3 regions of the Pseudomonas serboccidentalis genome follow, and region 3 is predicted to be linked to each of the others. Evidence: predicted binding sites of a transcription regulator. Region 3 holds the regulator's gene; each other region holds the start of a gene.

Region 1 (10,601 bases), 1.0 Mb from region 3:
CATGAACATCCAGTTGATCACCTTCGACCTCGACGACACCCTGTGGGACACCGCCCCGGTGATCGTCGGTGCCGAAGCGGTATTGCGCGAATGGCTGAGCGAACACGCACCGAACCTGGGCGCGGTGCCGGTGGAGCATCTGTGGGCGATTCGCGAGCGCGTACTGGCCAGCGAGCCGGGGCTCAAGCACCGCATCAGCGCGTTGCGCCGGCGCGTACTGTTCCATGCGCTGGAAGAAGCCGGGTACGCCCACGGCGAAGCCTCGGATATGGCCGACAAGAGCTTTGAAGTATTCCTGCATGCACGGCATCAGATCACGGTATTTCCCGAGGTCGAACCGACCCTGGAAATCCTCGCCAACCACTACGCCCTCGGCGTGGTCACCAATGGCAACGCCGACGTGCGCCGGCTGGGGCTGGCGGATTATTTCAAGTTTGCGTTATGCGCCGAGGATATCGGCATCGCCAAACCGGATGCGCGGCTGTTCCACGAGGCCCTGCAGCGCGGTGGCGTGAGCGCTGACGTGGCAGTGCACATTGGTGATCATCCGGGCGATGACATCGCCGGGGCACAGCAGGCGGGCATGCGCGCGATCTGGTTCAACCCGGCGGGCAAGGCCTGGGAAGCCGAGCGTCAGCCGGATGCCGAGATCCGCAGCCTGACCGATCTGCCGGCAGTGCTGGCGCGCTGGAATGCCACCTCCAACTAACACCGTTCCCTTGTAGGCCTTCGCCTGCTCGCGATAGCGGTGTATCAGTCAACATAGATGTATCTGACACTCCGCTATCGCGAGCAGGCGAAGGCCTACAGGGGATCGCGTGCACCCGAATGTTTATTCCATGCATGAAAAAGCCCGCAGCGACGGCGGGCTTTTTCAGCAAGCAAGTGGCACGCCTCAGATAGGGCGGCTGCCGTACTTGTTGTCCGGCTTCTTGGGCGGATCGGCGACCACGTTGGCCTCCACTTCCTGCACCTTGCCGCCGCGCGCAAGGAACTCTTCCATGGCCTTGGCCAGGGCGTCGCGCTCCTTGTTCTTGGCTTCGATGCTCGGCAATTCGTCTACCGACACCGCAGCCTTGGCTTTGCCTTTGGCAGCCGGGGCCGGCGTATCGTCACCGCCATCGTCGTCAGCAACGTCTTCCGCTGCTGCTTCCAGGCCTTCCTCGGCCTCGTCTTCGTCGCCTACTTCGAGGTCGTCGTTTTCCAGATCATCGTCGCTCATGTTCTACCTCATGACTTGCGAAAAGCAGATTAGTTATAGACCAGCTTTGGCGACTGTCGAAAGTCGCCGGAAAAAATCGGTAACCGCTGGTGACCAACGGTTTACGCCCCTTCACCGTGCAAGGTGGCGAGGACTTTACGGGCACCGCCATGATCACGGTGCTCGCCCAGATAAACACCTTGCCAGGTTCCCAGTGCCAGGCGACCTGCCGAAACCGGCAGACTGATCTGGCAGCCAAGCACGCTGGCCTTGAAGTGCGCCGGGAGGTCGTCCAGGCCTTCGTCGTTATGCTCATAGCCGTCTGTTCCTTGTGGGATCAGACGATTGAAAAATCGTTCGAAGTCGCGACGGACCGCCGGATCGGCGTTCTCGTTGATGGTCAACGACGCCGAGGTATGCTGCAGCCACAAATGCAACAGACCGACCCGGCACGCCTTGAGTTCAGGCAGGCCGGCGAGTAACTCGTCCGTTACCAGATGAAAGCCCCGGGGCCGTGCCCGCAGGGTTATCAGAGTCTGTTGCCACATACAGTTCTCCGCACGTTCGGGGCGCATTCTAGCGCGCTCTGGGAAAAAACAAAGGCCCTAATATTCCTGCAATGATGTAAGCCATTGGCCGCAGAAAAACGCCCGTCGCAAACACGACCATAGCCGTACGAAAAATCCTTTCAGCCTTCCCTTCAATGACAAATTCCAGACAAAAAAATGCCCGGCAAGCCGGGCAAGTTTTTTGCTGCGCGTACTTACAGGTTGTAGCCGCGTTCGTTGTGTTGTGCCAGATCCAGGCCAACCGATTCTTCTTCCTCGGTCACACGCAGACCCATCACGGCATCCAGGACCTTGAGGATGATGAAGGTGACGATCGCGGTGTAGATCACCGTGAAGCCGACGCCTTTGCACTGAATCCATACTTGCGCGGCAATGTCGGTCACGGTGCCGAAACCACCCAGCGACGGTGCAGCGAAAACACCGGTGAGAATCGCGCCGAGGATACCGCCGATACCGTGCACGCCGAACGCGTCCAGGGAGTCGTCATAACCGAGTTTGCGTTTCAGGGTGGTGGCGCAGAAGAAGCACACCACGCCCGCCGCCAGACCGATCACCAGCGCGCCCATCGGGCCTACGGTGCCAGCAGCCGGAGTGATCGCCACCAGACCGGCAACCACGCCCGAGGCAATGCCCAGCGCGCTTGGCTTGCCGTGAGTGATCCACTCGGCAAACATCCAGCCCAGGGCTGCCGCAGCGGTCGCGATCTGGGTGACCAGCATCGCCATGCCGGCAGTGCCGTTGGCGGCTGCGGCGGAACCGGCGTTGAAGCCGAACCAGCCAACCCACAGCATCGCTGCGCCCATCAGGGTGTAGCCGAGGTTGTGCGGAGCCATTGGGGTGGTCGGGAAGCCTTTGCGCTTGCCCAGCACCAGGCACGCTACCAGACCGGCGATACCGGCGTTGATGTGCACCACGGTGCCGCCGGCGAAGTCGAGTACGCCCCAGTCCCACAGCAGACCGCCGTTACCGGACCAGACCATGTGCGCGATCGGTGCATAGACGAGGGTGAACCACACGCCCATGAAGACCAGCATCGCGGAGAACTTCATCCGCTCAGCGAACGCACCGACGATCAGCGCCGGGGTGATGATCGCGAAGGTCATCTGGAAGGTGACGAACACCGCCTCAGGGAACAACGCCGCCGGACCGGTCAGGCTTGCCGGAGTGACACCGGCCAGAAATGCCTTGCCCATGCCGCCGAAGAACGAGTTGAAATTGACGACGCCCTGCTCCATGCCGGTAGTGTCGAACGCAATGCTGTAGCCATAAATGACCCACAGGATGCTGATCAGACCGGTAATGGCGAAGCACTGCATCATCACGGAAAGAATGTTTTTCGAGCGAACCATGCCGCCGTAGAACAGCGCCAGACCCGGGATGGTCATGAACAGCACGAGGGCTGTCGAGGTGAGCATCCAGGCAGTGTCGCCGGAATTGAGGACTGGGGCCGCCACTTCGTCTGCCGCCATGGCAAGGCTGGGCATTACGATGGACAACAGGGCTCCTAGCCCTGCGAATTTACGCAGAGTCATATTGTTTTCTCCTGGGGCGTTGGGTTTGTGGCGGCGCTTAGATCGCGTCGGTATCGGTTTCGCCGGTACGGATGCGAATCGCCTGTTCCAGATTGACCACGAAGATCTTGCCGTCACCGATCTTGCCGGTGTTGGCAGCCTTGGTTATCGCCTCGATAACCCGATCCAGATCCTTGTCGTCGATGGCCACGTCGATTTTCACCTTGGGCAGAAAATCGACCACATATTCCGCGCCGCGATACAGCTCGGTGTGACCCTTCTGCCGGCCGAAGCCTTTGACTTCAGTAACGGTAATGCCCTGCACGCCGATTTCGGACAGCGACTCGCGCACGTCGTCCAACTTGAACGGCTTGATGATGGCAGTGACTAGCTTCATGAAACTCTCTCCCGAATTGGTGGACTTGCCCCAGGAAAACAAACCCGACTCAAGTCTAAGCGCAGTGCCTGGCTTTGTAACGCATCGTCGGCCTTACCTGCCCGACTGACGCCAGCTAACCGCTGCTGACGAAACTCCCCGCTCCGCCTGCCGCACTGCATTCGTCACAGCGACTGCATCAGTGCATGGGTCACTACCGACTAAGCAGAAAGCTTGCCATCTCGCCAAATTCCTCTGATTTCAATCTCTTGGCCGCTGTTTCAGGCGCTTGCGCGGAAAAGGCCCGACGGTTACGCACAACAACGGTGCGCTGCCGTCCGTCCGCCTGCGCGAAAAGCGTGCATCCGTGCCTGCGTCAATGACTATAGACACTGCGTGATACACTGCCCGCCACTGTTTACAGGACACATTCCATGCTCGCCCCCAAAGACTTCCTCGACGCCCTGAGCGGCACCGCTTCCCGCCTGTTCAGCGGCGACACCCCGCTGCCGAAAGCCGAAATCGAAAGCCAGTTCAAGATGCTGCTGCAGAGTGCCTTCAGCAAACTCGATCTGGTGAGCCGTGAAGAGTTTGATAGTCAGATGGTCGTCCTGGCCCGCACCCGCGCCCGCCTCGAGAGCCTCGAAGCCAAAGTCGCCGAAATGGAAGCCAAGCTGACACCGCCCGCTGAATAACCCCGCAACTCCCTGTAGGAGCTGCCGAAGGCTGCGATCTTTTGATATCCAGCCCCTCAATCCTCTCGGCAACGTCCTACAACTTGCAGCACCACCGTCCGATTACGTCGAAAAGCCCCGGCTCCCAAGCTCACCCGATGCTGAATGTTCAGCACCGGGTTTGGCGACCTGGACAGCTTAAGGCGCACGACATTGTGGTGACTGGGTACCCGCAAAAAACGCGCACATGGCACATTGGTGGGGCAGATACCACGAGCACCCTCCAATCAGAAATAAAAAAGGCGTCCGATGGACGCCTTTTAAGTATTTTTTGAGGAGTAGTCGCAGCGATTCTTTAGCTCCCGGCTTTACGGCCTTGGGTTCAGAATCCGACAGGCTAGCCCGTCGTCACTACTTCAGAGAAAACAGCTTTCTCTGCTGCCAAAAATGCGGGGGAGCTTCTGCTGGTGCCCAGTCCCGACGAATGCGCAGTTGCAGTCCTCGAACGCGAGGATCCGTCAAGAGTCAACGCTCCAACTCAGGTACGCAGTGACACCCCAGCGGGTCTTGATATGTCTTGTAAACCTCTATTCCAGCAATGAAACCCGGCTCAACTACCCTTCAAAAACCCGCAGGAAGCGGCCCCCGATTCAGCTCAAGGAACGACCATGTCCCTCTCCATCGTCCACAGCCGCGCCCAAATCGGCGTAGAGGCTCCCGCTGTCACCGTAGAAGTCCATCTGGCCAACGGTCTGCCGTCGCTGACCATGGTCGGCCTGCCCGAAGCGGCGGTGAAAGAAAGCAAGGACCGGGTGCGCAGCGCGATCATCAATTCCGGGCTGCAGTTTCCGGCGCGGCGGATTACCTTGAATCTGGCGCCGGCGGACTTGCCCAAGGATGGCGGGCGGTTTGATCTGGCGATCGCCTTGGGAATTCTGTCGGCGAGTGTGCAGGTGCCGTGTCTGACGCTGGACGATGTGGAATGCCTCGGTGAGCTGGCGTTGTCCGGCGCGGTGCGACCGGTGCGTGGCGTGTTGCCGGCGGCACTGGCGGCGCGCAAGGCCGGACGGGCACTGGTGGTGCCGCGGGCGAATGCCGAAGAGGCGTGTCTGGCCTCGGGTTTGAAGGTGTTTGCGGTGGATCATCTGCTGGAAGCGGTGGCGCACTTCAACGGGCATACGCCGGTCGAGCCTTATGTGTCGGACGGGCTGATCCACGCCACTAAACCATATCCCGACCTCAATGAAGTGCAGGGGCAGATGGCTGCGAAACGGGCGCTGTTGATTGCGGCGGCGGGCGCGCACAACCTGTTGTTCAGTGGGCCACCGGGAACCGGCAAGACCTTGTTGGCGAGTCGTTTGCCGGGGCTGCTGCCGCCGCTGTCCGAATGCGAAGCGCTGGAAGTGGCGGCGATTCAATCGGTCGCCAGTGGCGTGCCGCTGACCCATTGGCCGCAACGTCCGTTTCGCCAGCCGCATCACTCGGCATCGGGGCCGGCGCTGGTCGGTGGCAGCTCGAAACCGCAACCCGGCGAGATCACCCTGGCCCACCATGGCGTGCTGTTTCTCGATGAGCTGCCGGAGTTCGATCGCAAGGTGCTTGAGGTTCTGCGCGAGCCTCTGGAGTCCGGACATATCGTGATCGCCCGGGCCAAGGATCGGGTGCGATTTCCAGCACGGTTTCAGTTGGTGGCGGCAATGAATCCGTGCCCCTGTGGATATCTCGGCGAACCGAGTGGCAAGTGTTCGTGTACGCCGGACATGGTGCAGCGTTATCGCAACAAGTTGTCGGGGCCCCTATTGGACCGGATCGACTTACACCTGACGGTAGCGCGGGAGGCAACAGCGCTGAACCCTGCGGTAAAGCCAGGAGAAGACAGCGCCAGTGCGGCCGCGTTGGTAGCCGAGACCCGGGAGCGCCAGCAAAAACGTCAGGGTTGTGCCAATGCGTTTCTCGATCTGCCGGGGCTGAAACGGCACTGCAGGTTATCCACAGTCGATGAGAAATGGCTGGAGTCAGCCTGTGAACGACTGACCTTGTCGCTACGCTCGGCGCATCGACTTCTAAAGGTCGCCCGGACGTTGGCCGATCTGGGACAGGAAAAAGAGATCAGGCGCGAGCATCTGGCAGAGGCGTTGCAATATCGGCCGGCAACACAATGAAAATGACAGCGCAACTCGCAAACGGACTGCCCCGAAAAATAAACATCCAAGCACTGATGGCCATTGGCCGAGATGTGATATAACGGCGACGCTCTTTTTTACTCGTTATCCGTCTATCGTCAAGACATAGAGCATTTTTCAACGCGGAAATGGAGGCGGGACATCATGGACAAGATTTCTATTGCTCACCGGGCAAAGTCGTTCAATCAACCCGTGCCATCATGATTCAAGCCAAACCTGGCTTGTGTGCGTGTGTCTGGTTGTTAATTTAAATCCAGACAACTACAAAAGCCCTTGTCAGCGTTATTACGTTGTTTGACATCGGCCTTATTCAACAAACTTTAAAAGCACAACTTCATCATGAAAAATGTTTACTTGCTCAGCAACGTGGCGGATGGTGGCAAAACATATCTCGAGTATCTGATTCCAGCGCTCAACTCGCTTCGACAAAAGTATAATTGTGTCGTACTTAATACTGATCGTACCGGCTTAAGCAGAGAGGAAGTCGAAGCCGTCCTCGATTTCCCGGTAAAGCAGATTGGCAATGACTTCATTGCAAGCCTGAAATCGCAGGTTGTCATTTCAAATGACGCCTATGCCGGACGTCTGCTGGACCATTCAAATTTTGGCATCTTCATCAGTCACGGCAATGTCGGGATGCCGGCCAAAGACAAGTATTACTACGCTGAGCTGACCTCTTACTGGGATGCAATCATCTCTTCATCCAGGTCGGGCTTTGATTTGATTACCGCCGGACTGCAGGCATACCGTCGCGACAGAAAGGCCCTGAAAACAATGTTGATCGATGGACTGGCCTTGCGTTCGGACATGCGCAACACCAGTCCCGTGGCTACGCTGCCCGTCAAGATTCCCGGTATCTTCGAATCATCACCGCCATCGAAAAAAACTTCGGACGACTATGTCGTAGGGCTTCTGCCGACCCAACTGGGTATCTGCCCGAACGGGGCAACACTGTATGAAAACCTGCAGACCGTCATCAATGCAGTCAAATCGCAAATTCCCCACGCAACCTTCATCTTGCGTCCGTACATGGCCGAACTTTCCCATCCGACCGTGAAAGCGTTGTGCGAAGAACTGTCTGCCTATGACTGGATAACCATCGACAAGGCAGGAACCAGCAGCACGGTTTTCTACACACAATGCGACACGGTCATCACCGACGCATCCACCGGTGGTGTGTCGTTCATGCTCAACACCTGCAAGCTGCCGATTTATTACGTGCCCTTTACCGAAGAGAGCAATCTCACGGTCGACGCCTGGCTAAAGCAAATGGACACCCTGTTGCCAATTGCCAGAAGCAGCAATGAACTCAAAGACATGGCATCCGGGTTCAGCCTGCTGGCACGAGAAGACAGTTACTACATATACAACAAGTTCTACCAGGCACAATACAGCGACTTGCCCCTGCCTCAGGAAGTGTTCCACGACTTGATTGAATATCGGCACGAGTCGAAGTACTGCCCGCTGTCGATTGACTCTTTCGGGGACATTAACGAACGGGACAAACATTAAAATAAAGCACGCCTGACCTCATGCGAGAAAACAGCCTGCCGATACACTCGATTCGAACACAAGTCAGAACGCTATGAAATGTGAAGCTGGTGGACAGGTAATCTGGATTACGGGCCTTTCAGGAGCGGGCAAGTCAACGCTGGCCCGTGAATTCGTCACCCGACTCCGCACTGCAGGACAATCGGTGGTCATGCTCGATGGTGATGAGTTGCGCGAGGTATTCGGCGCAGCCGCCGCCAACTCACAAAACCATGGCCGTGAAGGACGACTGGCGCTGGCGCTGCAATATGCCCACTTGTGCCGAATGATCGCCGCGCAAGGCCAGACCGTGGTGATCGCAACGATATCGCTGTTTCACGAAGTCCATGCCTGGAACCGCGCCCACCTGCCCGGCTATTTCGAAGTTTATTTGAAGGTCCCGGTCGAGGAGTTGCGTCGCCGAGACCCGAAGGGAATCTACCGACGATTCGATGCCGGGGAACTGCACAACGTTGCCGGGCTTGATCTGACCGTTGATGAACCGCAAGCGGCAGACTGGCTTGTAGAGTTCGACCCTCAGCGCTCCAGGCAAAGTCTGGCAGAAGATTTGATCAATAAAATTTATAGAAGGAACTGAGTATGAAAACCGAATGGGACTACACCACCCTGGCCGATGCCTATTTGAAGCGCCCTGACTACGCCGATGCCGCCATTGACGCCATGCTCTCGATCGCTGGCGCCGAGCAAGGCGACAAGTTCTGCGACGTCGGCGCGGGTGTTGCACACTTGACGCTGATGCTGGCCGCCCGTGGCCTGGATGTCACTGCGGTAGAACCCAACGATGCGATGCGCGCCAACGGCATCAAACGCACCGCCGAGCTGGCCAATGTCAAATGGCACGAAGGCACCGGCGAAGTGACCGGGCAGGCCGCGCAGACATTCGACATGGTCACGTTCGGCAGCTCCTTCAATGTCTGCGACCGTCAGCAGGCGCTCAAGGAAACCGCGCGCATTCTCAAGCCCCGTGGCTGGTTTGCCTGCATGTGGAACCACCGCAATCTGGAAGATCCGATTCAGGCGCGCATCGAAACCATCATAAAAGAGCGCGTCGCCGGCTATGGCTACGGCACCCGTCGTGAAGATCAGACGGCCGTGATCGATGCCAGTCAGCTGTTCGGCCCGGTCGTACACCTGGATGCGCGGGTCATCCACGAGCAATCCATCGCAGAGTGCCTGGAAGCCTGGCGCTCCCACGCCACGCTGGAGCGCCAGGCGGGCGCGAAATTTCACGAAGTCATCAGCGCCATCGATGATTACCTGCAAAGCCTGCAGACGCCGTCGATCCAGATCCCGTACTCGACGAATATCTGGGTCGCTCAGCTGAGATAACGCCTGATGGCCCTGCATTTCTCTACCAAGGCCGGCACCTTGTCGCGCCTGCAAGGGCGGCTCGTGTCTGCGCGCATTGCGCCGCTGCTCGCGTTCACCGTGGAGCAGTGGCACGCGGATCGGCGCGCCTGCATTCAGGATATCCGGGGCCGGCTGCCTGCCCCCTCCTGGATCGTGCGCTCCAGCTGTGGCCGCGAAGACAGCGCCCAGGCTTCCTTCGCCGGCGCCTTTCTCTCGGTGCCGAATATCGAGGAAGCAGGGCTAGAGTCGGCGGTTGAACAGGTCATCGCCAGTTATGGCGAGGCGCACCTGAGCGATGAGGTGCTGATTCAGCCCATGCTCGGCAACGTGATTCGTTCCGGCGTGGCGTTTTCCCACGACCCGAATACCTGCGCGCCGTACCGTGTGGTGAACTGGTCGGAAGGTGACGACACCGCATCGGTCACCGGCGGCATGGGTGGACGGCTCTGGCAGCAGGCGGCGCACAGCCCCGCTTCACCGCCTGCGGCCCTCTCACCGATCATTGCTTTGCTTGAGGATCTGCTGGAACTGTTCGGCGGTAACCCCGTCGACTGCGAGTTCGCGGTGACGCGCGAAGCCGAAGGAGAGACCTTGTGGCTGTTGCAGGCTCGACCGTTGATTCTGCCTGCACCGGCAGAGTCCGAAGCCGCGCAGGCTGCCCGCCTGCAAAGTATCGAGCGCAAAGTCGCGCGCGGCATGCGCCCGCATCCTTTCCTGATCGGCCAGCGCACAGTCTACGGCGTGATGCCCGACTGGAACCCGGCAGAGATCATCGGTATTCGCCCCAAACCACTGGCGCTGTCGCTGTATCGCGATCTGGTGACCGACTCCATCTGGGCTTACCAACGCCACAACTATGGCTACCGCAACTTGCGCAGCTTCCCGCTGATGCCGCATTTTTTCGGTTTGCCGTATATCGATGTGCGCCTGTCGTTCAACTCCTTCATTCCGGCTGACCTTGATGAGGGACTGGCCGGACGGCTGGTCGACTACTACATCGATCGCTTGCTGGCGGAGCCGACCCTGCATGACAAGGTGGAGTTCGAGATCGTTTTCTCTTGCTACACCCTAGACCTTTCGCAACAACTGGAGCGCCTGGCCAGTGCTGGCTTCTCCGGACACGAACTGGAGGCCATCAGCTCCAGTCTGCGCAAACTGACCAACCGCATCGTGCATCCCAAGGATG
Region 2 (10,601 bases), 2.0 Mb from region 3:
GCAGCGGCTTTCGCCGCCTCTTGCTTGGCGGCGGATGCGGCCGCAGCCTCACCCGGGGCCATTGGCTTGTTCTTCGACATCTGCTTCATCAGCACGTCGGCCAGGCCAATACCCCCGCCCTCGCGGGACAGCGACACCGCCAGTTGCTGGTCGTACATTTCCTGATACTGCTTGGCCGCCGGGGTGTTCATCGGGTTGTCTTTACCCAATGCCTCGGTGGCCGAGCGCATCGACTTGAGCATTTCGCCCAGGAACAGCGATTCGAATTCCTGCGCCACCTTGCGCATGTTCGCATCGCTATTCTTGTCACCGACCTTGAGCTGGTTCAGACGATTGAGGTCGGAGTACGAACCCGAATCGCCCGTGCCCACCAGACTGCCTTTGCGCATATCCATGGTCGCCGTCCTCAGATCACGATCAGGTCGGCTTGCAACGCGCCGGCCTGCTTCAGTGCTTCGAGAATGGCCATCAGGTCACCCGGTGCCGCGCCGACCTGGTTCACCGCCCGCACGATCTCGTCGAGGGTGGTGCCCGGGCCGAACTTGAACATCGGCTTGGCTTCCTGCTCGGCATTCACACGCGAACGCGGCACGACCGCGGTCTGGCCGTTGGACAATGGCCCCGGCTGGCTGACGATCGGGTCTTCAGTGATGGTCACGGTCAGGCTGCCGTGGGTCACGGCGGCGGGCGAGACTTTCACGTTCTGGCCGATGACGATGGTGCCGGTGCGCGAGTTGATGATGACTTTTGCCACCGCCTGGCCCGGGTCGACTTCGAGGTTTTCCAGGATCGACAGATAGTCGACGCGCTGGCTCGGATCGAGCGGCGCAGTCACACGGATCGAGCCGCCGTCGATGGCCTGCGCCACGCCAGGGCCGAGCATGTCGTTGATCTTGTCGACGATGCGCTTGGCGGTGGTGAAGTCGGAACGGTTGAGGTTCAGCGTCAGGCTGTTGCCCTGGTTGAAACCGCTCGGCACCGAACGCTCGACCGACGCACCGCCCGGGATACGACCGGCCGACGGAACGTTGACGGTGATCTTCGAACCGTCGCGCCCTTCGGCATCGAAACCACCGACCACCAGGTTGCCCTGAGCGATGGCGTAGACGTTGCCGTCGATCCCCTTGAGCGGGGTCAGCAACAGGGTGCCGCCGCGCAGGCTCTTGGAGTTACCGATCGAAGACACGGTGATGTCGACCTGCTGACCCGGCTTGGCGAACGCCGGCAGATCGGCACTCACCGACACCGCCGCGACGTTTTTCAACTGCACGTTGCCCGATCCCGGCGGCACCTTGATGCCGAACTGCGAGAGCATGTTGTTGAAGGTCTGCAGGGTGAACGGAGTTTGCGTCGTCTGGTCGCCGGTGCCGTTAAGCCCGACCACCAGGCCGTAACCGATCAACTGGTTGGAACGCACGCCGGAAATGCTGGCGATATCTTTCAGCCGCTCGGCGTGAGCACCAAAGGCAACGGACATCATGGCCGCTGCCAGCATGAAGCTTTTCAGATTCAACGTAGCCACCTAGAAAGGGAACAGCGGGCTGAGGAAGAAACGGTCGAACCAGCCTGGCTGACTCGCATCGGCAAACGAACCGGTGCCCGAGTAGGTGATGCGCGCATCGGCGACACGGGTCGACGACACGGTGTTGTCGGTCGCGATGTCATCGGCACGCACCAGACCTGCGATCCGCACCAGCTCGTCGCCGGTGTTGAGGGTCATCCACTTCTCGCCGCGCACGGCGATGATGCCGTTGGGCAACACGTCGGCCACGGTCACGGTGATCGAGCCGGTCAGGGTGTTGCCCTGCGCGGCCTTGCTGTCGCCCTTGGTCGCACGGTCGCCGCTGTAGCCGACGTCCAGGCTCAGATCGTTACCGCCCAACGGGTTGTTGGTGGTACCGCTGCCGCCGAACAGCGACGTCAGGCCGATGCCGGTCTTGCTGTTCTTGGCCACTTGCGAGTTGGCGTTCTTGCTCGCCTGCGTCTTCTCGTTCAGGGTGATGGTGATGATGTCACCGACCCGGAACGCCTTGCGGTCGCTGTACAGGTTCTGCTCGAAGCCGGCCTGATAGATCGAGCCGTTGTTGGCCGCAGCCGGCAATGGCGTGCGCGGCAACACCGGGGCGTAGTAAGGGTCATTGGGCTTGGGCGTCGGTGCGACGCAGCCCGCGAGCGAGACGACCCCACCCAATGCCAGAACAGATACGAAGCGTTTCATGACCCTACCTCACGGTGTTGCTGGCGACCTCATGGCCGCCCCATAGACTTGATTACAGATTCTGCGTTACGAACGAGAGCATCTGGTCGGCGGTGGAGATCACCTTGGAGTTCATCTCGTAGGCGCGCTGAGTGGTGATCATGTTGACCATCTCTTCAACGGTGCTGACGTTGGAACCTTCCAGGGTGTTCTGCAGCGTGGTACCGAAACCATTCAGGCCCGGGGTGCCGATTTGCGGCGCGCCGGAAGCAGCGGTTTCCAGGAACAGGTTGTTGCCCACCGCTTGCAGACCGGCCGGGTTGATGAAGTCGGCGGTTTGCAGGTTACCGATCACCTGAGCGGCCGGGTTGCCTGGCACAGTGATCGACACGGTGCCGTCGGTGCCGACGGTGAAGCTCTGCGCGTTGTTCGGAATGACGATGGCCGGCTCCAGGGCGAAACCGCTGGCGTTGACGATCTGGCCATTGGAATCGAGGTGGAAGGTGCCGTCACGGGTGTAGGACGTGGTGCCGTCCGGCTGCAGGATCTGGAAGAAACCGCGACCGTCGATGGCCATGTCCAGCGGCTGCTCGGTGGTTTGCAGGCTGCCGGCGGTGAAGTTTTTCTGCGTGCCGACGATGCGCACACCGGTACCCAGTTGCAGACCCGACGGCAGTTCGCTGTCCTGGGTCGACTGGGCGCCTGGCTGACGCTTGATCTGATAGAGCAGGTCCTGGAACTCGGCACGGTCACGTTTGAAACCCGTGGTCGAGACGTTCGCCAGGTTGTTGGAAATGGTGGTCAGGTTGGTGTCCTGGGCGGACAGACCGGTTTTGGCAACCCATAGAGCCGGAAGCATTCGATTCTCCTCGTGCGCCTGTTTTACGGCGCGACGTTCTGATAATTAGCTGATCTGCAAGACCCGAGCCATGGCCTGGTCGTCGTCTTTGGCGGTGTTCATCATCTTGACGTGCAACTCGAACTGCTTGGCCAGGGCCAGCACCGACGTCATTTCTTCCACGGCATTGACGTTGCTCGACTCAAGGAAACCCGACACCAGTTTGACGTTGGCATCGGCCGGCGCAGGCTGGCCGTCCTTGGTGTAGATCGAGCCGTCGAGGCCTTTGTTGAGGTTCTTGATGTCCGGGTTGACCAGTTTGATCCGGTCGACTTCCGCCATGACGCGCGGGCCTTCGCCCATCGCACGAATACTGATGGTGCCGTCTTCACCGACTTCGACCTGCTGCTCGGGCGGCACGGCGATCGGACCGCCATTGCCGAGTACCGGCATGCCGTTGCCGGCGCGCAGTACGCCGAGGGCGTCGATGTTGAGGCTGCCGGTGCGCACGTAGCTTTCGCCACCGTTAGGGTTCTGCACGGCAATAAAGCCGTTGCCGGTCACGGCCACGTCGAGGTCGCGACCAGTCTGCACCAGGGAACCTGCGGTGAAGTCGGTGGCGGGCCGTTCGCTCATGGCAAACGCACGCGCCGGAAAGCTGTCACCGAACACCGGCATCGAACGCGCCTGCTCCAGGTCGCGCTGAAAACCATTGGTGGAGATGTTCGCCAGGTTGTTGGCATGCGCCTTTTGCGCCAGTGCGTTCTGACTGGCGCCGGTCATTGCCACATAAAGGTACTTGTCCACACTCTTTCCTCTGCATGCCGGACGTTTGCCGCCCACCGCTGTACTGCTGAGCCATAAGCAATTTGCAGACCAACTTTTTTCTGGCGGCTTGCGGCCCGGTAAACAAAGGACTTGGGGGCAAGTGAGGGGATTTTTGAAATGTATCGAAGTCGAAAAACCGGCGGTGTAATGCCGCTTGGCGGCAAAGGATCAAAAGATCGCAGCCTTCGGCAGCTCCTACATTGAAATGCCTGCTCCTGCAGGCGCTGCCGAAGGCTGCGATCTTTTGAACTTAAGCTTCCGTGTCTTTACCGACTTCGTACTCACGCAGCTTATTGGCAATCGTCGTATGCGAAACCCCCAGCCGTTTGCCCAGTTGCCGACTGCTCGGGTGCTCGGAATACAGCCGCTCCAGCACCGCTTTCTCGAAGCGTCCGACGATCTCGTCCAGCCCGCCCTCCAGCGAGAAATCGCCAAGCGGCTGACGCACGCCATAGTCCGGCAAGCGAATATGCTCGGCCTTGACCGTGCCGCCGTCACACAGGGAAACCGCCTGAAACAGCACGTTCTCCAACTGCCGCACGTTGCCCGGCCAGTGATAGTGACTGAGACGCTCCATCGCCGCCGGCGCCAGTTTCGGCAGCGAACAACCGATCTGGCGGCTGGCTTGATCGAGGAAGTGTTCGACCAGTGGCGTCAAACCGTCGAGGCATTCGCGCAGCGGCGGGATGTGCAGCGACAGCACGTTCAAGCGGTGATACAAGTCCTGACGAAACTCACCGCGGGCGCACAGTTCGGACAAGTCGACCTGGGTCGCGCAGATCACCCGCACATCCAGATACACCTCTTCGTCGCTGCCCACCCGGCGGAAGCAACCGTCCTGCAGAAAGCGCAGCAACTTCACCTGCAAGCGCGGGCTCATTTCCCCTACACCGTCGAGGAACAGCGTGCCGCCCGCCGTCAGCTCCAGCAGGCCAAGTTTGCCTTCGGCCCGCGCGCCTTCGAACGCGCCGGGGCCGTAGCCGAACAGCTCGGTCTCGGCCATCGACTCCGGCAGCCCTGCGCAGTTGAGCGCCATCAACGGCGACTGCCCACGCGGACTGGCGAGGTGGCAGGCGCGCGCCAGCAACTCTTTGCCGGTGCCGGTTTCACCTTCGATCAACAGCGGTGCATCCAGCGGCGCCATGCGCCGTGCTTCGCGCACCACCGCCGCCATGACTTTCGAACTCTGGAAGATGCTGTCGAAGCCGCGCAGTTCCTGTTTGCGCACGTTATAGATGCGCTCGCCGACGCGATCGGCGCGGTGCAAGGTCAGTACCGCACCGGCCATGGCTTCGCTGTCGTCATGCTCCGATTGCAACGGCGCGATGTCGGCGAGAAAGATGTCACCCTTGACCTTGACGCGCATGCCGTTGATCCGCGACTTGTTGGCGCGCACCAGCTCCGGCAGGTCGAAATCCTCGGCATAGCGTGACAGCGGAATCCCCGGTACCTCGTCCACCCGAACGCCAAGCAACTGCGCGGCAGCACGGTTGGCGGCGACGATCGAGCCACCCATGTCGATCGACAGCACCGGGAATTCCAGCGCGCCGAGCAACGCGTTCAACTCCATGTGCCGGCGCTCGCTGGGCATCAGCCCGACGCGCTTGACGCCAAACACCCCGGCAATCGCCTCGAACTTCGGCCGCAGCGCCTGGAACTGAATGTTGATCAGGTTGGGGCAGTGCAGGTAGATCGCATTGCCATGCTCGCCACCGACCTCGCCACGCGCGACGTTGATCCCGTACTCCACCAGCAGGTTGAGGATGTCGCGCAGGATGCCGATGCGGTTCTGACAGTGGACTTTGATACGCATATAAAAGGCCTGAGAAAACGATGATTAACCTGTAGGAGCGAGCCTGCTCGCGATGAGGCCAGGCCAGTCAGCGCCTTCATTGACTGATACGCCGCCATCGCGAGCAGGCTCACTCCTACAGGGGTTAGCGCCACGAATTTTCTGTCGAGGCGCGCAGATAGTTGTCAAGATTATGTGACAGCAACACGCCTTTTCAAACCTGCAAATCACCGCAAACGCGAGATACCGGCCAAAGCGTAACGATTTTTTTACGAAATCCGGCGATTTTTCCTACAAGCAACGCCATCAACCTGCTGCATCCCGCCCCGCTCTCGGGTAATTCTGAAGCCATCGCTGGACATAACAAGAACGAATTCCCTAGCAGGAGAGCAGTATGAAGCAGACGCAATACGTGGCCCGCGAGCCCGATGCGCAAGGTTTTATCGACTACCCCGCCGAAGAACACGCGGTGTGGAACACGCTCATCACCCGCCAGTTGAAAGTGATCGAGGGTCGGGCGTGCCAGGAATACCTGGACGGTATCGAAAAACTCGGTCTGCCCCACGACCGCATCCCGCAACTGGGCGAGATCAACAAGGTGCTCGGTGAGACCACCGGTTGGCAGGTTGCCCGTGTCCCGGCGCTGATCCCCTTCCAGACCTTCTTCGAATTGCTCGCCAGCAAACAGTTTCCGGTGGCCACGTTCATTCGTACCCGCGAAGAACTGGACTACCTGCAAGAGCCGGACATTTTCCACGAGATCTTCGGTCACTGCCCGCTGCTGACCAACCCATGGTTCGCCGAATTCACCCACACCTACGGCAAGCTCGGCCTACAGGCCACCAAAGAGGAGCGCGTGTACCTGGCGCGCCTGTACTGGATGACCATCGAGTTTGGCCTGGTCGATACCCCGCAAGGCCAACGCATCTACGGTGGCGGCATCCTGTCCTCGCCGAAGGAAACCGTTTATTCGCTGTCGGAAGAGCCCGAGCATCAGGCCTTCGATCCGCTGGAAGCCATGCGCACGCCGTATCGCATCGACATCCTGCAGCCGTTGTACTTTGTCCTGCCAAACCTCAAGCGCCTGTTCGATCTCGCTCACGAAGACATCATGGGCATGGTCAAGCAAGGCATGCAGCTGGGGTTGCACGCTCCGAAGTTTCCGCCAAAACCGAAAGCCGCGTGATCCGCGACTTTTGCTGACAATTGAGTCTGTCAGTCGCCGTCACTTTGGTTTAGCGTGACGGCATTGACGGCCCAAACGCTTTAATAAAAAAAACACCCTCGATTTCAGGAATCACACCATGTCCACTTTGAACCAAGCCCACTGCGAAGCCTGCCGTGCCGATGCGCCACAAGTCAGCGACGAAGAACTGCCGATCCTGATCAAGCAGATCCCCGACTGGAACATCGAAGTGCGCGACAGCATCATGCAACTGGAGAAAGTCTTCCTGTTCAAGAACTTCAAGCATGCGCTGGCGTTCACCAACGCCGTCGGTGAAATCTCCGAGGCCGAAGGTCACCACCCGGGCCTGCTGACCGAGTGGGGCAAAGTCACCGTGACCTGGTGGAGCCACTCGATCAAGGGCCTGCACCGCAACGACTTCATCATGGCCGCGCGCACTGACGAAGTGGCCAAGACTGCAGAAGGACGCAAGTAATGCACTTCGACGCCATCGGCCGGGTACCCGGCGACCCGATCCTCGGTTTGATGGAGGCCTATGCGCAGGACAGTAACCCGCGCAAGTTCGACCTCGGCGTTGGCGTCTACAAGGATGCCCAGGGCCTGACACCGATCCCCGAGGCGGTGAAAATCGCTGAGGCGCGACTGGTCGAGAGCCAGGACACCAAGACCTACATCGGTGGTCACGGCAACCCGCTGTTCGGCAAGGTCATCAATGAGCTGGTGCTTGGCGCCGACTCGAAGCTGATCGCCGAGCAGCGTGCCGGCGCCACCCAGACCCCGGGGGGTACCGGTGCCCTGCGGCTGGCCGCTGATTTCATCGCCCAATGCCTGCCGGGCAAAGGCGTGTGGCTGAGCAACCCGACCTGGCCGATCCACGAAACGATTTTCGCTGCGGCCGGGGTCAAGGTCAGTCACTACCCGTACGTGGGCAGCGACAACCGCCTCGACGTCGACGCCATGCTCGCGGTGCTCAACGACGTGCCGAAAGGCGATGTGGTGTTGCTGCATGCGTGCTGCCACAACCCGACCGGTTTCGACCTCAATCACGATGACTGGCAGCGTGTACTCGACGTGGTACGCCGCCGTGACCTGCTGCCGCTGATCGACTTTGCCTACCAAGGCTTCGGCGACGGACTGGAGCAGGACGCGTGGTCGACCCGCCTGTTTGCCGCTGAAGTGCCTGAGTTGCTGATCACCAGTTCCTGCTCGAAAAACTTCGGCCTGTATCGCGACCGCACCGGTGCACTGATCGTCTGCGCGAAAACCGCTGACAAGCTGATCGACATCCGCAGCCAACTGGCCAACATCGCCCGCAACCTGTGGTCCACGCCACCGGATCACGGCGCGGCGGTGGTCGCGACCATCCTCGCCGACCCGGAGCTGAAAAGCCGCTGGGCCGACGAAGTGGAAGCCATGCGTTTGCGTATCGCGCAGTTACGCAGTGGTCTGGTCGAAGCGCTGGAGCCGCACGGCTTGCGCGAGCGCTTTGCGCACATTGGCGTGCAACGCGGGATGTTCTCCTACACCGGCCTGTCGCCGGAGCAGGTCAAACAACTGCGTGAGCATCACAGCGTGTACATGGTCAGCTCGGGCCGGGCGAACGTCGCCGGGATCGATGCCACGCGCCTGGCGCTACTGGCCGACGCCATCGCCGACGTCTGCAAGTAACACCGCCACCACAATTGATCGCGCCCACGCGAATGAACGATCTACACCGCAATACCCTGTAGGAGCTGCCGCAGGCTGCGATCTTTTGATCTTTGTTCTTAAAATCAAAGTCAAAAGATCGCAGCCTGCGGCAGCTCCTACATTTGTTTCGCAGTGATCCTCCTCCCCTGCGGCCATCTGTCGCATTAATTTGAATTAAAAGTCTGATTGTCATTTTTCCTGCTGTATCCTGCGCAGGCTTTCAAGAAGCGCGGATCTACCAGATCTATCAACAGACTTAGCGAGGAGCGCAACCATGCACGAGATTCCTAATCTCCCCTTCCCAAGCCTGCACGTACCTGAGCAGACGACCACGCAACAAGCCGGCGCACAGCAGCCCGAGCCGAAAGAAGCCGTTGAGAGCCGCAAGGCCGACAGCGAAGAGTAAAACCCCGCCGTACAGACCGTGTGGAAAGCGCTAAGATGCGCTTTCCACACTGCCTGAAACCGAGCCCGCCATGACCGACGAATTTTCTGAAAGCCAAGCCGCCGTCCTGATCGGCGCGACCGAGAAAATGATCGAGATCTGGAACCGCCTCTCCCCGGAAAAACAGGCCGCCCTGCTCGCCCGTTTCGGCAGCGAAGAAAACGCCCTCGCCGCCCTCGTCACCACGCAACTGGTCGCCCCGGCCCAACCCTGATTTCACCACCCGGCAAATAGTTTTACTTTTCCCCGCCTCTGACTCGTTCGCGCCGGTATCATAAGCAGCCTATCTAATCCTGCTTTGCCGTGGATCGTTTCCCATGTCGTCCTCTATGTCAGAACCGCAGCGTCCCCTGGCGGTCACGCTGCAAGTCGTTTCCATCGTCCTCTTCACCTTCATCGGCTATCTGAACATCGGCATTCCCCTCGCGGTGCTGCCGGGCTATGTCCACAGCGACCTGGGCTTCGGTGCGGTGATCGCGGGACTGGTGATCAGCGTGCAATACCTCGCCACCCTGCTCAGCCGTCCGTACGCCGGCAAGATCATCGACAACCAGGGCAGCAAACGCGCGGTGATGATCGGTCTGGCCGGTTGTGGCTTGAGCGGTGTGTTCATGCTGATTTCGGCGTGGACACCGAATCTGCCGATGCTCAGCCTGATCAGCCTGTTGATCGGTCGCCTGGTGCTGGGCAGCGCGGAAAGCCTGGTCGGTTCCGGTTCGATCGGCTGGGGCATCGGCCGGGTCGGGGCGGCGAACACCGCCAAGGTGATCTCGTGGAACGGCATCGCCAGTTACGGCGCACTGGCGGTCGGCGCGCCGTTCGGGGTGTGGCTGGTCGGCCAGTTGGGGCTGTGGAGCATGGGTGTCAGCATCATCCTGCTGGCGGCGCTGGGCTTGCTGCTGGCGTGGCCGAAAACCGCCGCGCCGATTGTCGCCGGCGAGCGCTTGCCGTTCATGCATGTGCTCGGCCGCGTGTTCCCACACGGTTGCGGCCTGGCGTTGGGCTCGATCGGTTTCGGCACCATCGCCACCTTTATCACCCTGTATTACGCCACGCAGCATTGGGACAACGCGGTGCTGTGCCTGAGCCTGTTCGGTGCCAGCTTCATCGGCGCGCGGCTGTTGTTCGGCAACCTGATCAACCGTCTCGGCGGCTTCCGCGTGGCGATCGCCTGCCTGTCGGTGGAGACGCTGGGCCTGCTGCTGTTGTGGCTCGCGCCAGACGCGCATTGGGCGCTGGCCGGTGCGGCGTTGAGCGGTTTCGGCTTCTCGCTGGTGTTTCCGGCGCTGGGCGTAGAGGCAGTGAATCTGGTGCCGGCCTCCAGCCGCGGTGCAGCGGTCGGCGCTTACTCACTGTTCATCGACTTGTCGCTGGGGATCACCGGGCCATTGGCCGGAGCGATTGCGGCAGGCTTTGGCTTTGCTTCGATCTTCCTGTTCGCCGCTCTCGCTGCATTGAGCGGGTTGGCCTTGAGCGTTTATCTGTACAAGCACACGGCCAAGTACCGCGAAGACTAGAAGTCCACTTTGCCGCGCCCGGCCTTGATACTGCCGCGCTTGGTCTTGGACTCTAGGCGGCGCTTCTTCGAGCCGAGAGTCGGCTTGGTCGGACGGCGCTTCTTTTCGA
Region 3 (10,601 bases):
CGGCCCACAGACGCGGGGCAATAATGTATTTGAGCGGGTCGACACCGATCATTTCCAGGCTGGAAAGCTGTTCGGTGGACTTCATGTTGCCGATTTCGGCGGTCAGCGCGGAACCGGCACGCCCGGCAAACAGCAGCGCTGTCACTACCGGCCCGAGTTCACGCAGCAACGTCAGGGCGACCATCTGCCCCACTGCCTGTTCGGAGCCATAGCTCGACAGAATATTGAAACCCTGCAGCGCCAGCACCATGCCGATGAAAATCCCGGACACGACGATGATCACCAATGACATCACGCCAACCGAATGCAACTGCTTGACCAACAGGCCAAACCCGCCACCGATACCGCCGCGTCCGAGCAAGGTGTGAAACAGGAACAACGTCGCACGACCGAAAACCGCGATGGAGTCGATCGCGGACTCGCCGAAGCGGCGCACGCGTTCTATCAATGAAATTCTGCGCATCAGCGCTTCCCCAGAAGATCTGCGCGGTAATCCGTCGCTGGAAAATGGTACGGCACCGGGCCATCGGGGTTGCCGGTCATGAACTGGCGGATACGCGGCTCATCCGAATTCATCAACTCGTCCGGCGTGCCCTGCCCCAACACCTGACCATCACCCACTACATAGATGTAGTCAGCGATGCTCGCGGTTTCGGCCAAGTCGTGAGAGACCACGATACTGGTGATACCCAGCGCATCATTGAGCAAACGGATCAGGCGGACCAATACGCCCATGGCGATCGGATCCTGACCGACGAACGGTTCGTCATACATGAGGATCTGCGGGTCGAGAGCAATCGCACGGGCCAGGGCGACACGACGCTTCATGCCCCCCGACAGCTCGTCGGGCATCAGCTCGATCGCGCCGCGTAGACCGACCGCCTGCAATTTGAGCAGGACGATGTCGCGGATCATCTCATCCGGCAATTGGGTATGAACACGCAGAGGGAAAGCGACGTTCTCGAAGACATCGAGATCGGTGAACAGCGCGCCACTCTGAAACAGCACGCCCATGTGCTTTCGCGCATCGAACAGATCACTGCGCGACAGCGTCGGCAGGTTCTGACCGTTGACCCAGACTTCGCCGCTGGAAGGACGCAATTGCGCCCCCATCAAACGCAGCAGCGTGGTCTTGCCACACCCGGAAGGCCCCATGATGCCGGTAACCTTGCCGCGCGGGATGCGAATATCGACGTTATTGAAAATGCTGCGCGCACCGCGCTTGAAGGAGACTCCCTTCAGCTCGACCGCGTAGGCGTTATCGGCACTCATCTAAACTCCTTGCGATGCAGCCTCTCACTCGGACGCCTGGCTTTCCTTGGAAAGCACATACCTCCCGGGCAGGCCGAACTGGCGGCGAACTATATCACTGCAAACCCCAAGCGCCCAAGGCCCACGCTGGTCCGAGTTCAGCGATATGACAGGCCCGACGGTACTTTTTAAGGGTTTTGGTGACGAGGAATGACAAAGCACGACGAACTTGCGTGAGGCTTTTCAACATAACCGCTATAATCGCCGCCTTTTCATCGGGCTATACGATTTCTGACATGAGCCAATCCAGCGACCTGATTCAATCGGCACAACGCACCATCCGCCTCGAAGTGGAAGCCGTACAAGGCTTGTTGCCCCATATCGACGCCGATTTCGTACGCGCTTGCGAGATGATTCTGGCCAGCAAAGGCCGTGTGGTCGTGGTCGGCATGGGCAAGTCCGGGCACGTCGGCAACAAGATCGCTGCGACCCTGGCCAGCACCGGCACCCCGGCGTTTTTCGTCCATCCGGCCGAAGCCAGCCATGGCGACATGGGCATGATCACCCGCGACGATGTGATCCTCGCCCTGTCCAACTCGGGCTCGACCAACGAAATCGTCACCCTGCTGCCATTGATCAAGCGCCTGGGCATCCAGTTGATCAGCTTGACCGGCAATCCTCAGTCGCCGCTGGCCAAGGCCGCCGAAGTCAACCTCAACGTGCATGTCGAGCATGAAGCCTGCCCGCTGAACCTGGCACCGACCTCCTCGACCACCGCCGCGCTGGTCATGGGCGACGCCCTGGCGGTAGCGCTGCTGGAAGCCCGGGGTTTCACCGCTGAAGATTTCGCCTTTTCCCACCCGGGCGGTGCACTGGGTCGACGCCTGCTGCTGAAAGTGGAAAACGTCATGCACGCCGGTCAGGAGCTGCCGCAAGTACAGCGCGGCACCCTGCTCAAGGATGCGCTCATGGAAATGACCCGCAAGGGCCTGGGCATGACCGCGATTCTTGAAGCCGACGGCAAACTGGCCGGGATCTTCACCGATGGCGACTTGCGTCGCACGCTGGATCGCAGCATCGACATCCGCAGCGCCACCATCGACCAGGTCATGACCGCGCACGGCAAAACCGCACGCCCCGAGATGCTCGCCGCCGAAGCGCTGAAAATCATGGAAGACCACCGAATCAACGCACTGGTTGTCGTGGACGAAGAAGATCGCCCGATCGGCGCCTTCAACCTCTCCGATCTGCTGCGTGCAGGAGTGATGTAATGACAAGCGACCTGCTGCAGCGCGGCAAAGCGATCAAACTGGCGGTTTTCGACGTCGACGGCGTCCTCACCGACGGCCGCCTGTACTTCCTTGAAGACGGCAGCGAATTCAAGACGTTCAACACCCTCGACGGCCAAGGCATCAAGATGCTGATGAACGCCGGCGTCGAAACCGCCATCATCAGCGGTCGCAAGACGCCAGTGGTCGAGCGCCGGGCGAAGAACCTCGGGATCGCGCACCTGTTTCAGGGGCGCGAAGACAAATTGGTGGTTCTGGACGGTCTTCTGCAGCAACTGGGCCTAAGCTATGAACAGGTCGCCTATCTCGGTGACGACTTGCCTGACCTGCCGGTGATCCGCCGTGTAGGCCTCGGCATGGCCGTTGCCAATGCCGCCGACTTCGTGCGCGAGCACGCCCATGGCGTCACTCGGGCTCGCGGCGGCGAAGGCGCCGCCCGCGAATTCTGCGAATTGATCCTGCGCGCCCAGGGCCGCCTCGATGCGGCCAACGCCGCGTACCTGTGAGCCAAATCATGTTTAGCAAAAAATTTCGCAACTTCCTGCTGTTCGGCTGTATCGCCGCCATGTTTGCGGCGGTCGGCTACTGGAACATCAGCCCTGAGCGTTTCCTCGACAAACCTCCGGTCAAGGTCGAAGACACTGCCATCGACTGGTACGCCACCAACACGCATACCCTGCAATACCTTCCGGATGGCAAGCTGCAATACGAAATGACCTCCGACAAGGCCGAGCACCTGAAAGCGACGGATGTGACCCTGGTCACCAAGCCTGACCTGAACATGTTCCGCGGCACCGAATTCCCGTGGCACGTGACCAGCGAGCGCGGCGAAGTGAACCCTGACGGAACTCAGGTAGAACTGATCGACTCGGTACGTATCAAGCGCACCGATGAAAAGAACCGCGACACCCTGATCACCAGCACACGCATGACGGTGTTCCCTCAGCAGCAATATGCGCAGACCGAGCAACCCGTTAGAATTGACGGCGCTGGCGGTGTATCGACTGGCGTGGGAATGAAGGCGTATTTGAAGGAAAGCAGGATACACCTGCAATCGAACGTAAGAGGACAGTATGAGGCTCGTTAAAACCCTCCCTATTTTGCTCAGTCTGGGCGCAGCACTGGGAAGCGTGAGCGCCTGGGCTCTGCCGAACGATCAGCAGCAACCTATCCGCATTCAAGCCGACGACGCCCAACTGGACGACAAGAACGGCATTGCCACCTATAAGGGCGATGTGATCATCACTCAGGGTTCGATGATCGTTAAAGGCAACACGGTAACCATCACCCGCACCCCGACCGGTGACATCGACGTCGTGACGTCGGTGGGCAATCTTGCCTACTTCGAGCAGCTGCAAACCCAGGGCGACACCAAGCCTGTACAGGGCTGGGGCGTGACGATCCAGTACCACGCCGCGCAAAACCGCGTCGTACTGATCGACAAGGCCAAGGTTGTCGACAAGGACAACAACACCACTCAGGGCGAGAAAATCGTCTATGACACGGTGAGAAAACTGGCCAGCGCAGGCCGCGCTACCGGCAACAAGGTCACCGAGGCGCGTCCACGCATCGACATGGTGATCCAGCCGAAGAAGAAAACCGACGAGAAGGCCCAGTAATGGCGACTCTGAAAGCCCAGCACCTGGCCAAGGCCTATAAAAGCCGCCAGGTCGTGCGTGACGTCAGCCTGTCGATCGACAGCGGCCAGATCGTCGGCCTGCTCGGCCCGAACGGTGCCGGCAAGACCACCTGCTTCTACATGATCGTCGGCCTGGTGCAGGCCGATCAGGGCCGCGTGCTGATCGATGATCTGGACGTCAGCCACCAGCCGATGCACGGCCGCGCCAAGGCCGGTATCGGCTATCTGCCGCAAGAAGCGTCGATCTTCCGCAAACTGTCGGTGGCCGACAACATCATGGCCATCCTCGAGACCCGCACGGAACTCGACAAGGCCGGTCGCCGCAAAGAGCTGGAAAGCCTGCTGCAGGAATTCCACATCAGCCACATCCGCGACAACCTGGGCATGAGCCTGTCCGGTGGTGAACGCCGCCGCGTGGAAATCGCCCGCGCCCTGGCTACCGCACCGAAGTTCATCCTGCTCGACGAACCGTTCGCCGGTGTCGACCCGATCTCCGTCGGCGACATCAAGCAGATCATCCACCACCTCAAGGCCAAGGGCATCGGCGTACTAATCACCGACCACAACGTCCGCGAGACCCTGGATATCTGCGAAACCGCGTACATCGTCAACGACGGTCAACTGATCGCCGAAGGCGACGCCGAGACCATCCTGGCCAACGACCTGGTCAAGGAAGTGTACCTGGGCCACGAGTTCCGCCTCTAAAGCGCGAGCGCATTCGGCCAGCCGTCCGGGCGCTGTAACGTTGAAGCTGATTTTTTATACGCTTTTATTGTTACAGCGCTCTGGGCAGATACGACGCTTCAAAGATGTTCACCGCGCTTCGATGCGATGCGTCAACAAAGTTTTATACGCTTTTATTGTTACAGCGCTCTAGGCAAACACGACAGTTTCAGGCATATAATTTGCTTAAGTTTGGCGCTCCGGCGCCCTGTAGTGGATGGCGCATGCGCGCCGGCGAATAAGGTGTTTAGCCCCTGCCATGAAACCATCGCTAGTCTTGAGAATGGGCCAGCAGCTGACGATGACACCGCAGCTGCAACAGGCCATCCGCCTGCTCCAATTGTCCACCCTGGACCTGCAACAGGAAATCCAGGAGGCCCTGGAATCCAACCCGATGCTCGAACGCCAGGAAGAAGGCGACGACTTCGACAACTCCGATCCTTTGGCCGACAACGCCGAACAAAAAACCAACACCGAGATTCAGGAACCCTCCTATCAGGAAACCGCCCCGACGGTGGACAACCTGGAGGACGGCGAATGGAACGAGCGCATCCCTAACGAATTGCCCGTCGATACCGCCTGGGAAGACGTTTACCAGACCAGCGCGAGCAGCCTGCCCAGCAGCGATGACGACGAGTGGGATTTCACCACCCGCACCTCTGCCGGGGAAAGCCTGCAAAGCCATCTGTTGTGGCAATTGAACCTGGCGCCGATGTCCGACACCGATCGCCTGATCGCCGTGACCCTGATCGACTGCATCAACAATCAGGGCTACCTCGACGAAACCCTCGAAGAAATTCTCGACGCCTTTGATCCGGAGCTCGATATCGAGCTGGACGAGATCGAAGCCGTCCTTCACCGCATCCAGCAGTTCGAACCGGCCGGTATCGGCGCGCGCAACCTCGGTGAGTGCCTGCTGCTGCAATTGCGTCAGCTGCCGGCCAAGACCCCGTGGCTGAACGAAGCCAAGCGTCTGGTCAGCGATTACATCGATCTGCTTGGCAGCCGCGACTACAGCCAACTGATGCGGCGCATGAAGCTCAAGGAAGATGAACTGCGCCAGGTCATCGAACTGGTGCAGAGCCTCAATCCGCGCCCGGGTTCGCAGATCGAATCGAGCGAAGCCGAGTACGTGGTGCCCGACGTCATCGTGCGCAAGGACAACGAACGCTGGCTGGTCGAGCTGAACCAGGAATCGGTGCCCCGCCTGCGGGTCAACGCCCAGTACGCCGGGTTCGTGCGTCGTGCCGACACCAGCGCCGACAACACCTTCATGCGCAATCAGTTGCAGGAGGCGCGCTGGTTCATCAAGAGCCTGCAAAGCCGCAATGAAACCCTGATGAAAGTCGCCACACAGATCGTCGAGCACCAACGCGGCTTCCTGGAGTACGGTGACGAAGCGATGAAACCGTTGGTCCTGCACGACATCGCCGAAGCGGTCGGCATGCATGAATCGACGATTTCCCGGGTCACGACCCAGAAATTCATGCATACCCCACGCGGTATTTATGAACTGAAATACTTTTTCTCCAGCCACGTCAGCACCTCCGAAGGCGGCGAATGCTCGTCCACGGCGATCCGCGCGATCATCAAAAAACTGGTTGCAGCGGAAAATCAGAAAAAGCCGTTGAGTGACAGCAAGATCGCTGGTTTACTGGAGGCACAAGGCATTCAGGTGGCTCGCCGCACCGTCGCCAAGTACCGCGAATCCCTCGGGATCGCGCCTTCGAGCGAACGCAAGCGGTTGATGTAAGCCACGTTACAGCGTTCCAGTGGCAGGCTATCCGGCCTGCCGCTTTATGCACTGGCAACGAAGGAGAAGCTGTATGCAAGTCAACATCAGTGGACACCAACTGGAAGTGACCGAACCTCTGCGCACCTACATCAACGAGAAACTCGAACGATTGGAGCGCCATTTCGACAAGATCACCAACGTGCAAGTCACGATGTGCGTCGAAAAGCTGAAGCAGAAAATCGAAGCCACCTTGCATATTCCCGGCAGCGAAGTGGTCGCCAACGCAGAAGATACCGACATGTATGCTGCGATCGACTCATTGACCGACAAGCTGGATCGCCAACTCAAAAAGCATAAGGAAAAGACCCAGAGCCTCCTCCAGGGCGCAACCGGTCGTTAACACCCCCAACCCATGATCCGACTTGAAAGTATCCTGACCCCCGGCCGTTCCCTGGTGAACGTGCCGGGCGGCAGTAAAAAGAAAGCCCTCGAACAGATTGCCAACCTCATCCATAAAGAAGTGCCGGATCTGGCCATGCAGGATGTCTTCGATGCGCTGATCGCCCGTGAGAAACTCGGCTCCACCGGTTTCGGCAACGGCATCGCCATTCCCCACTGTCGCCTCAAAGGCTGCGAAGCGCCTATCAGCGCGTTGATGCACCTTGATGCCCCCATCGATTTCGATGCCATCGACGGCGCACCGGTTGACCTGCTGTTTGTCCTGCTGGTCCCGGAAGCGGCTACCGATGCCCACCTCGAATTACTGCGCCAGATCGCCAGCATGCTCGATCGCAAGGACGTGCGCGAAAAACTGCGCAGCGCACCGAGCAACGAAGCCTTGTATCAGGTCGTCCTGAGCGAGCAAAACGGTCACTAATCATGCGTTTGATCATCGTCAGCGGCCGCTCTGGGTCGGGTAAAAGCACCGCATTGAATGTCCTTGAGGACAACGGTTACTACTGCATTGACAATCTGCCGGCCGGCCTGCTGCCGGAACTGGCCGAACGCGCCCTGATTCACACCGAGCTGGCCCAGCCGCTGGTGGCCGTCTCGATCGATGCCCGCAACCTGCCAAGTCACCTGTCGCGCTTCCCCGAGCTGCTGGAAGAAGTCCGTAGCCGCCACATCCAGTGCGATGTGGTCTATCTGGATGCCGATGAGGAAACCCTGCTCAAGCGCTTCTCGGAAACCCGTCGGCGCCATCCTTTGAGCACCGCCAATCGCTCGCTGGCCGAAGCCATTCAGGACGAGACAGCCCTGCTCGGCCCGATCGCCGACCTGGCCGACCTCAAGGTCAACACCACCAATCTGAACCTGTACCAGTTGCGCGACACCATCAAGCTGCGCCTGCTGAACCAGCCAGAGCCAGGCACTGCCTTTCTGGTCGAGTCGTTCGGCTTCAAGCGTGGCATGCCGGTGGATGCGGACCTGGTGTTCGACGTACGCTGCCTGCCCAACCCGTACTGGAAGCCGGAACTTCGCGCGCAATCAGGTCTCGATGCACCGGTCGCCGAGTATCTGGCGGCGCAACCGGAAGTCGAAGAGATGTATCAGGATATCTTCGGCTATCTGAATAAATGGCTGCCGCGCTTCGCCGCGAGCAACCGCGCCTATGTCACCATTGCCATTGGCTGCACCGGCGGGCATCACCGCTCCGTTTACCTGACCGAACGCCTGGGTCAGGCCCTGCAGAAAACCCTGAAGAACGTCCAGGTTCGCCACCGCGACCTCACTTAAAGGATTCACACCGCGATGCCTGCTCTGGAAATCGAAATCATCAATAAACTGGGTCTGCATGCCCGGGCGTCGGCCAAGTTCGTTGGCGTGGCGGGCCAGTATCCGGATTGCACGATCAGAGTGGGTCGCACGCCGGAGACCACGGTCGATGGCAAAAGCATCATGGCGATGATGATGCTCGCCGCCGGCAAGGGCACGAAGATCTATCTGAGTACCGAAGGCCATCAAGAACAGGAAGCGCTGAACGCGCTGGTGGCGTTGATCAACAACTATTTTGATGAAGGCGGTTGACAGGTCAACATCAAAAGATCGCAGCCTTCGGCAGCTCCTACATTGGAATGCGTTCCCTGTAGGAGCTGCCGAAGGTTCGGCCCGCGTTCGGACGATCTTTTGATCTGCTTCAACCCAATGCTGTATCCATCACCATCATCAGACAGAACCCGATCAGCAAGCCAAGACTGGCCAGCTTGTCATGACCATTACGTCGCGACTCGGGGATCACCTCATGTGTCACCACCAGCAGCATAGCCCCCGCCGCCAGCGCCAGTCCCAACGGCAATAACAACTCTGCCAGACTGACCAGCCACGCACACAGCAGCGCGAACACCGGTTCCACCAGACCTGACGCCGCACCGATCAAGAATGCCTTGACCCGCGACATCCCCGCCCCGGCCAGCACCAGTGCAATCACCAGCCCCTCCGGCACGTCCTGCAAGGCAATGCCCATCGCCAGACTGTCCGCGTCGGGCATGCCGCCGCCGGCCGACACGCCGACCGCCATGCCTTCGGGAATGTTGTGGGCAATGATCGCGAAGACGAACAGCCAGATCCGTGGCGCAATAACCGGGTGCTCAAGAGTGCCAACGAGCATTTCCGGTGAGGCGCCGGACAGCCGCAGATCCACCAGGTACAAGCCGAACGCACCGAGCATGATGCCGAAACAGATCAGACTGCTGGCGGCCCAGGGAGTCAGGCCCAGACTTTCGGCGGCAGCGATGCCGGGCACGATCAGCGAGAACGCCGTCGCGGCCAGCATCACCCCGGCACCGAACCCCAGCAGGGTATCGCTGAGCATTTGCGGCATGCGCCGAATCACCAGCACCGGCACCGCCCCGAGCGCCGTACCGAGGGCGCAGATCGCGCCACCTTGCAAGGCCCGCGACAGCTTCGGCGGCAGGTCCAGCCATTCCAGTCCGTGCGCGACCAACAGGGTCATGCCCGCCAGCAGCAACAGCGATCCCACCGCGTAACGAAACATACGCCCACCGCCGATCGCCAGTGTTTCAGTGCCCATAGTCAGCCTTGGATTGTTTTTATAGATGACTTAAACCAGTGCGGCCTGATAGCGCGCGGCGACTTCAGGCCAGTTGATCACGTTGTAGAACGCGCTGATGTATTCCGGGCGACGGTTCTGATAACGCAGGTAGTAGGCGTGCTCCCAGACGTCCAGACCGAGAATCGGCGTATTGCCGTTCATCAGCGGGCTGTCCTGGTTGCCGCTGCTCTCCACCACCAACTGCTTGCCGGGTGTCACGCTCAGCCAGGCCCAACCGCTGCCGAAACGGGTCAGCGCGGCTTTGGTGAACGCTTCCTTGAAACTGTCGAGCCCGCCCAGTTGTTCATCAATCGCCTCGGCCAGCACACCGCCTGGCTTGCCGCCGCCGTTGGGCACCATGACTTCCCAGAACAGCGAATGGTTGGCGTGTCCGCCGCCTTGGTTGATCACTGCCGCGCGGAGTTTTTCCGGCAGTTGCTGAACGCTGGCGACCAATTTCTCGACCGGCCACTCGGCAAACTCGGTGCCTTCGACTGCCGCGTTGAGGTTATTGATGTAGGTCTGGTGGTGCTTGGTGTAATGGATTTCCATGGTTTGCGCATCGATATGCGGTTCCAGGGCGTCATAGGCGTACGGCAAGGCAGGCAAGGTAAAAGCCATTTCAGTGGACTCCATGGTGATGTGAGGCTGGCGCGCGGCGCGCATTGCCGGTATCCGGGTGCAGCAGGCGCTGGGTGCGCGGATATTCGCCGTGCTCGCTGATGAAATTCAGCAGCTCGACATAGGTCTTGCTGCTCTGGCGCAACGCCGCTTCCCGCAGGGCCGGGCGCAGGCGCTCATCCTGCATGGTCTGCAGCAGCCGCTGATGAATCGCGCAGAGGTACTCGGCGCTCTCCTCCGGCTGGTTCAGACGCAAATGCAGATCCGCCAGGTTGTGGTGGGAGATGACGC

The links. Region 3 encodes sigma-54, which starts transcription at its own class of promoters, with help from an activator protein. Its sites were predicted from a motif close to ANTGGCATNNANNTTGCTNT; they were not measured.
Region 1: glnK (P-II family nitrogen regulator) is a predicted target of sigma-54. The motif match lies at 3,880-3,899, and genes of this name have one in related genera.
Region 2: NN484_RS19280 (flagellar basal body rod protein FlgF) is a predicted target of sigma-54. The motif match lies at 3,897-3,916, and genes of this name have one in related genera.

The regions. Positions count from the first base shown of each region.
Region 1 is NZ_CP101655.1:1,251,058-1,261,658, forward strand. It holds gene xerC (tyrosine recombinase XerC) at 1-5, shown strand, start outside; gene NN484_RS05770 (HAD family hydrolase) at 2-709, shown strand; gene sutA (transcriptional regulator SutA) at 896-1,222, opposite strand; gene NN484_RS05780 (secondary thiamine-phosphate synthase enzyme YjbQ) at 1,324-1,749, opposite strand; gene NN484_RS05785 (ammonium transporter) at 1,965-3,302, opposite strand; gene glnK (P-II family nitrogen regulator) at 3,340-3,678, opposite strand; gene NN484_RS05795 (accessory factor UbiK family protein) at 4,092-4,352, shown strand; gene NN484_RS05800 (YifB family Mg chelatase-like AAA ATPase) at 5,000-6,493, shown strand; gene NN484_RS05805 (hypothetical protein) at 6,854-8,026, shown strand; gene NN484_RS05810 (adenylyl-sulfate kinase) at 8,100-8,642, shown strand; gene NN484_RS05815 (class I SAM-dependent methyltransferase) at 8,645-9,394, shown strand; gene NN484_RS05820 (PEP-utilizing enzyme) at 9,401-10,601, shown strand, end outside.
Region 2 is NZ_CP101655.1:4,213,866-4,224,466, forward strand. It holds gene flgJ (flagellar assembly peptidoglycan hydrolase FlgJ) at 1-395, opposite strand, end outside; gene NN484_RS19265 (flagellar basal body P-ring protein FlgI) at 407-1,495, opposite strand; gene flgH (flagellar basal body L-ring protein FlgH) at 1,523-2,218, opposite strand; gene flgG (flagellar basal-body rod protein FlgG) at 2,271-3,056, opposite strand; gene NN484_RS19280 (flagellar basal body rod protein FlgF) at 3,102-3,842, opposite strand; gene NN484_RS19285 (sigma-54-dependent transcriptional regulator) at 4,114-5,676, opposite strand; gene phhA (phenylalanine 4-monooxygenase) at 6,050-6,841, shown strand; gene NN484_RS19295 (4a-hydroxytetrahydrobiopterin dehydratase) at 6,960-7,316, shown strand; gene NN484_RS19300 (amino acid aminotransferase) at 7,316-8,509, shown strand; gene NN484_RS19305 (hypothetical protein) at 8,805-8,936, shown strand; gene NN484_RS19310 (hypothetical protein) at 9,007-9,189, shown strand; gene NN484_RS19315 (MFS transporter) at 9,305-10,492, shown strand; gene arfB (alternative ribosome rescue aminoacyl-tRNA hydrolase ArfB) at 10,489-10,601, opposite strand, start outside.
Region 3 is NZ_CP101655.1:223,141-233,741, reverse strand. It holds gene mlaE (lipid asymmetry maintenance ABC transporter permease subunit MlaE) at 1-463, opposite strand, end outside; gene NN484_RS00935 (ATP-binding cassette domain-containing protein) at 463-1,272, opposite strand; gene NN484_RS00930 (KpsF/GutQ family sugar-phosphate isomerase) at 1,548-2,522, shown strand; gene NN484_RS00925 (KdsC family phosphatase) at 2,522-3,046, shown strand; gene lptC (LPS export ABC transporter periplasmic protein LptC) at 3,055-3,627, shown strand; gene lptA (lipopolysaccharide transport periplasmic protein LptA) at 3,614-4,159, shown strand; gene lptB (LPS export ABC transporter ATP-binding protein) at 4,159-4,884, shown strand; gene NN484_RS00905 (RNA polymerase factor sigma-54) at 5,162-6,655, shown strand; gene hpf (ribosome hibernation-promoting factor, HPF/YfiA family) at 6,729-7,037, shown strand; gene ptsN (PTS IIA-like nitrogen regulatory protein PtsN) at 7,050-7,514, shown strand; gene rapZ (RNase adapter RapZ) at 7,517-8,374, shown strand; gene NN484_RS00885 (HPr family phosphocarrier protein) at 8,390-8,665, shown strand; gene NN484_RS00880 (ZIP family metal transporter) at 8,775-9,668, opposite strand; gene NN484_RS00875 (superoxide dismutase) at 9,699-10,310, opposite strand; gene NN484_RS00870 (hypothetical protein) at 10,312-10,601, opposite strand, start outside.